One region of the Pararhizobium sp. IMCC21322 genome, then DNA from elsewhere that is predicted to be linked to it. Evidence: riboswitches for the same ligand, from Rfam matches in the RefSeq annotation. Region 1 holds a riboswitch; the other holds the start of a gene.
What was found. Region 1 has a riboswitch for thiamine pyrophosphate ahead of RAL91_RS11520 (hydroxyethylthiazole kinase). Riboswitches for the same ligand answer to the same signal wherever they lie in the genome.

Region 1 (3,331 bases):
GTCCCGGCCCCTGCCCGATCGACAACTCGTCGGCGCGCGCAATGGCTTCAGACAGATATTGTTTGGCGTCTTCAATCGCCTCAGGCATCGGCTTTCTTTTGGCAAGACCTGCAGCTATGGCGGCGGATAATGTACAGCCGGTACCATGGGTGTTTTTGGTCTGCACTCTTTTTGCAGAGTACCATCGCTTGTCCTGCGAACTCAGATACAGATCATCTGCTGTTTCACTGTCAAAATGACCGCCTTTCAGCAGCACAGCTTTTGCTCCGATCTCAAGCAATTGTCTGGCCTGGACTTCCATACCCGCTTTGTCCAGGGCAGGTTCGTCACCCAGCAGGACCGCCGCTTCAAAAAGATTGGGCGTGATAAGATCAGCCATCGGAAGCAGCGCTTTTTTCAAACTTTCAACCGCATCTTCTGACAGCAGCAGGCTACCGGACGTGGTAACCATCACCGGGTCCAGAACGATCTGTCTCGCTCCATGCTGTTCAAGACCGGCTGCAACAGCCTCAATAATGGCTGTCTGGGACAACATGCCAATCTTTGTGGAAACCACTGCAAGATCGGAATAAACCGCATCCATCTGTGCTGTGACAAAATCAATCGGGACATCGTGGATGGCCGTCACACCGAGTGTGTTCTGTGCAGTCAATGCGGCCAGTACACTGGCCCCATAAACGCCCATGGCAGAAAATGCCTTCAAATCTGCCTGAATTCCTGCCCCGCCGCCTGAATCCGATCCGGCAATTGTCAGCGCAATAGGTGTTGTTGAAGCGGTCATAGCGTTCGTGCTTCATGAATGGTTTTATGAAATTCCGTGGCAGCAGCCTGCACATCAGCTTCCATGAAAATTGCGGAGATGAGCGCAACCCCATCTGCGCCGGCCGTGATCAGCTGAGACGCGTTGTGACGGTCAATTCCGGCTATTGCTCCCACAGGAATTGGTGCGCTCGTTCGTTCGCGACAAAGCGCTGCCAATTCGGCCCATCCACCAATGCCGATGCTGACAGGATTGTCCTTTGACTGCGTTTCAAACACACCGCCAATACAAACATAATCCAGACCTTCACGCGGAAATTGCGTAGCGTCCTGCCGTGTCTTGATGGACAGGCCGATGATCGCATCCGGCCCTAACAATTGGCGTGCATCGGCCACTGGCATATCGTCCTGTCCGATATGCACACCATCAGCGCCACTGGCCAGCGCAACGTCCACCCTGTCATTCACCAGAAACGGTACCCGCCCCGCAATGGCTGATTTGATGGCTTTTGCGCGCGACAAAATGTCCCGTGTGGAGCTTTCCTTGTCGCGTAGTTGCAACAGGGTACAGCCACCGGAAATTGCAGCATCGGCCAGTTCGCCCAAGTCGCGGCCAAGGCATCGCCGGGGGTCAAGAATGCCATAGAGGGAAAGATCAACCTTGCTCATGAAATGCGTCCCAGTTTTTCGATGTCAGCGGGCGTTAACTGGTAGAGCGCATCCAGAAATTCCGGTACAAAACTGCCCGGGCCTTTTGCCTTGTCTGCTGCTATTTGACCTGCAACACCAAAACTCATCAGCGCAGCGGTTACAGCAATGAACCTGTCATTCCCGACTGCCAGAAATGCTGCGATCACCCCGCCCAGTGCACATCCGACTGCGGTGGTTTTGGCCATCAGGGGATCGCCGTTTTGCAGCCGGACTGTTCTACCGCCAAACCGCACAATGTCTGTGATACCGGTTTCAGCCAACACCGTTTTGCTGGCATTTGCCTTAATGCCTGATATCTCTTCGGCATTGCCGCGCATGGCGGTTGGCTCAAGCGCCAAAATTATCTCGCCGAGCTGTTTTCTGGATGGCGACTTATGCGCGAAGACCGGATCCAGCACAAAAGGTCTGCCAAGACCGTTCGCTGTCTCAGCAGCAATCAACGCCGATTGACGGCGGTCAGCGTCCAATGTGCCCAGATTGATCAATGTCGCGTCGGAAGCAGAGACAAATGCCCCGATCTCGTCAGGTGCGATGGTCATGGATGGCTCTACGCCAAGGGCCAGAAGCACATTGGCAGTGAATGTCTGAGCCACAGAATTCGTGATGCAATGCACGTGCGGCCGCGCAGCGCGCACGCTCTCCAGCGATGAAGCTGCTTCCGCTTTCAGAAATTCGGGAGATGTGTCTTTATCGTTCAGACTGTCTTTATCGTTCAAACCTCATTCCCTCCGCCAGCATGATCTGGATCAGGTTGTCAGGGTTGACCATACGTCTCTCAGCCAATCACGATTGTGCAATCGGCACCCCTATGAGTGAGTTCTCCGTTTACCATGTTTTTCTGATTTGGCAATGGCAAGCATGCAACAGGATCTGAATTCAATTTGGCGGTTGGGTCCTCACGTCTAGGCGGCCTGCAACGCCTCCCAGACACGTGATGGTGTAGCCGGCATGTCAAAATGTGTAATTCCTGCGCCCCGCATCAACGCATCCACAACAGCGTTCATGATGGCAGGGCACGATCCTATTGATCCAGCCTCACCTGCTCCCTTAATGCCAAGCGCATTGGTTTTTGAAGGCACATTTCGGGTTTCAAAGTTGAAATCGACAACATCGTCTGCGCGCGGCATGCAGTAATCAAGGAAACTGGCAGACAGCAGTTGGCCATCCTCATCGTAAACCGTGTGCTCAAGCAGCGCCTGTCCAATGCCCTGCACGACACCACCATGAATTTGTCCAGCCAAAAGCATTGGATTCACAGTCACGCCAAAATCATCAACGATGGTATAATTCAGAAGCTTTGTGACACCGGTTTGCGGATCGATTTCCAGTTCCACCGCGTGTGTGCCATTGGGGTATGTCGCTTCATTTTGCTTGAATTCTTCCAAAGCAAATAGCTGCTCGCTGCTGTTTTGCGCAATTTCGGCCAGGGTGATCTGTCGGTCGGTCCCCACAACGCGAACCACGCCCTCCTGCAACTCCAAATCCTGCGCCGATACTTCCAACTCGTCGGACGCCTTCTCCTTGATTTTCTGAGCCAGAGACTTTGCGGCCCATTCTACGGATACTGCGCCAAGGGGAATAGACCGGGAACCGCCAGTCCCCTCGCCCTGCCGTACTCTGTCGGTATCACCCTGCACGACATTGATCTTGTCATAGTCCAGCCCGAGATGACCTGCGATGAACTGGGCATATGCTGTCTCATGTCCCTGCCCATTGGATTGCGTCCCAATCAACAATGTAACGGACCCATCTTCATTCAACTCAATGCGGGCTTCTTCAGATCCTGCAAAGGCACAGGCTTCCACATAGGTGGCAAATCCGAAACCACGATATTTTCCCTCGGCAGCGCTTGCCTGTCGGC
Region 2 (3,331 bases), 1.8 Mb from region 1:
TAATCTGGATGTTACCAGGGCGCTTTTGATCGAGATTGAAGCGCGTGGCTCGATGAAGACCAACAAGGAGATGTGGTCTCTCCTCTCCCGCAATCCCTTGCCCAGATCGTCCGAAGATTAGGGTCTGAACTCACTCTTCCGATTGGCCCAGACCCTAAGCCGGACTCAGTTCAAAGGTCTTGCGATACGCGCCATATCAGGCACTTCATCAATCAGGCCGCGTTCCTTCATGAACGCAGCAAAACGCTTGTAGCGCGCTGCATCAAAGGCGAACGGACGTTTGGCGAACCTTGGAATCGTGTCAAACCATGCACGACGGTTCAACTCATCGTTCAAATCAGGATGCGCTTTGACAAACAACTCCAAAGCTTCCTCGGGGTGGTTTGTCAGATAGATTGTGGCTGTTTCAACAGCGCTCAGAAATTTGGCAAAACGCGCATCATCTGTCTTGTCCATATGGGCAATCAGGATCAACTCATCATACACAGGAACACCATGTTCTTCCGGGTAAAACGCCCGTCCGGGGCGCTCAACAATATCCATCTGGTTAAGCTCAAAATTGCGGAAGGCACCAATTACTGCATCAACATTGCCAGTGATCAGTGAAGGCGAAAGTGAGAAATTGACGTTCACCAGCTCCACATCATCAAGACTGAGACCTACACCCTGCAGCATGGCACCCAGCAGAGCATCTTCAAAGCCACCAACTGAAAACCCGACCTTCTTTCCCTTCAGATCCGCGATGGACTGAATGGGGCTGTCTTCCAGAACCACCAGGGAATTAAGCGGTGTTTCCACAAGCGTTCCAATCCAGGCAACCGGGAGGCCTTCCTTGATCTGAAGATGCAGGCTTGGCTGATAGGAAATTGCAATATCACCCTGGCCGGCTGCCACAAGCCGTGGTGGCGCAGATGGATCGGCAGGGGCAATCAGTTCGACCTCCAGGCCTGCTTGCTCAAACAGGCCCAGTTCCTGCGCCACAATAAGCGGTGCATGATCGGGATTGACAAACCAGTCCAGCAAAACGGTCAGTTTTTCCTGAGCATGAGCCCCCGACAAACTGGAAATTAGAAAGAGAACACTGAAGAAGTAACGCATGTAAGAAATCCTGTTTATGTGGCGTTGATTGATTGTGGCTGGTGTTCCGGCATCCAGAACACCAGTCGGCGCGTCAGTCGGTCGGTCCCGAAGCGCAACAGCACCACGAACACCGCTAGAATAAAAAGTGAAGCGAACATCAAATCTGTCTGCATTCGGCCATTGGCATGCAGCATTACAAAGCCAAGCCCGGCAGAAGACCCGACCCATTCCCCCACGACGGCGCCAATGGGCGCAAGGCTGGCACCAACCCGCAGTCCCGATGACAAGGACGGCAATGCGGATGGCAAACGTAGGTGGAGCAGACTTTGCAAAGGGCTGGCCCCGGCAATACGCCCCAGATCCAGCAAATCCGGGTCTGTGCGCCGCAAACCATCAAAAAAGGCCGATGTGATGGGAAAATAGATAATCAGCGTCGCCATGATAACCTTCGACGCAAGCCCGAAACCGAACCAAAGCACCAGCAGCGGTGCAATGGCAAAGACCGGCAGGGCCTGTGTCGCCAGAACCACCGGAAACACCATCCGCTCTGCCGATGGTGACATCGCCATGAAAAGCCCTGTCGCAACGCCCAGCACGAGGCCCAGCAACAAGCCAAGCAGAATTTCGCTTGCGGTGATGGCCGCATGACCCAACAGATAGGAAAAATTATTGGCCAGGCTGGCAGCGACCCGAAAGGGTCCCGGCAGCATAAAGGGTGGCAGATCAAATAGAACGACAACCGCCTGCCAGACAGCAATCAGCAAGGCGCAAACAACCAATGCGCGCAAAAGCACGCCAGTAATTCGTCTGTGTGTTGTGGTCGTGTTCACGCTGTGTGTCACGCGAGTGGAGCCCTCAAAAACAGAGGACCATGCGGAAAGGTACGCAAACGGAGAATACAGGTCTTCGTCCCTTCGCCGGCATGATCCGGATCAGGTTCAAAGGGTCCGGAAACGCGCGGTCCAAATCCGATATCGGATCATGAACCTGCTTCCATCTCAGCCCCGTTAACGCCGGGACACCCCTCGAAACAACTTTAGCTTAGTCAGATTTTCTTTGCGCTTCAAGCGCCAGATCAGTTTCCTCGGCTCCAGGCTTCCAAAGCCTGTGCAAACACGACTTCACCTTCGCGCCCTTTTTCAAGTGTGACGATAGCGCGCTTGTCGTTTTTGTAACGAACTGGCAAATCAAACCAACTGCCTTCACGGAGCAGCTTCAGATTATTCACCTCATTCTCAGGTGTCGCGGAAAGCGCCAGCCAGAACAGCGTGTCAGAGACTTTGACGCCAGCCGATGCCAGCAATTCGCCTTGTGCTTCCTCACTGCCTTTCAGCAGCAATGCAGGAATATCTTCAATTCCACCGCCCACAAATCGCGGCGGCGCCTGATAGGATATTTCTACCAGGTGACTGGCGGAGGCAAGGGAATCATCTTCATTTTTGCGAATAATGATATCGAAGAACAAGCGGCGCTGGGGGATTTCCACCCGCCCAATAATGATTGGAGATCCATTGTCGTCTCCAAGGCTCCAGGATGTGCCACCGGCAACAGCTCTTGAATCCTCGGCTGTAGCACCTTCTTCGTACAAAATGGCACGTTGCGGCAACACGCCTTCGCCGACGGCGGATCCATCATCACCCTGTTCGACGTCAGGGTTCATTTGTCCTGAATCATCGATGATGCGACCATCATTTTTCGAAGACTCAGCATCTTCGTTGGCGTTGATCCGCCTTGGGCCATCGCCAGCAGCAGCGCCTTCGCCGATAGCAGGTTGCAATGGACTGACATCGCTCGATCCATAATCAAGCCAGTTTTCAAAGGTTGTCATCACCTTTTCCTGGTTCTGGAATGCCCACCAGCCGCCGCCACCAAGTGCAACGAGAATCAGAAGTATGAGAATCCAGGGCCAGATGCGGCGTCTTGGACGTTCGCCGGGATAAGGCTGACGATCATCATAATATGTATCGGAGTTACCCCTGCCGCCACCGCGTCCTCCGCGTTGGTCACGCTCAGCGCGCGGGTCAGGTCGATCAGATACTAATTCGGGCTCATCATAATAGTCATCCTGCTCGTCAGCTGCATCATCCATATACGGATCATCCAGCGCCGGCGCGTCGTAGTAGTCTTCCCGACCACGACGTCGCGACAATCCTTCGCGTTTGTTGCGCGGCGCTGCAGGTTCCGGATCAGGCGCCCGTGAACGCACAGGCTCGCGCTGGGTTGGTGCAGCTCTCAGCGGCGGTTCGTCAAG

Region 2: another riboswitch for thiamine pyrophosphate. It lies ahead of RAL91_RS20160 (ABC transporter permease); the one in region 1 lies ahead of RAL91_RS11520 (hydroxyethylthiazole kinase).

What each region holds. Positions count from the first base shown of each region.
Region 1 covers NZ_CP132335.1:2,415,385-2,418,715, reverse strand. Annotated here, with positions in the region: gene thiD (bifunctional hydroxymethylpyrimidine kinase/phosphomethylpyrimidine kinase) at 1-781, opposite strand, end outside; gene thiE (thiamine phosphate synthase) at 778-1,428, opposite strand; gene RAL91_RS11520 (hydroxyethylthiazole kinase) at 1,425-2,186, opposite strand; TPP riboswitch at 2,177-2,288, opposite strand; gene RAL91_RS11515 (xanthine dehydrogenase family protein molybdopterin-binding subunit) at 2,373-3,331, opposite strand, start outside.
Region 2 covers NZ_CP132335.1:4,251,048-4,254,378, forward strand. Annotated here, with positions in the region: gene RAL91_RS20150 (hypothetical protein) at 1-121, shown strand, start outside; gene RAL91_RS20155 (ABC transporter substrate-binding protein) at 166-1,098, opposite strand; gene RAL91_RS20160 (ABC transporter permease) at 1,113-1,910, opposite strand; TPP riboswitch at 1,973-2,116, opposite strand; gene RAL91_RS20165 (hypothetical protein) at 2,156-3,331, opposite strand, start outside.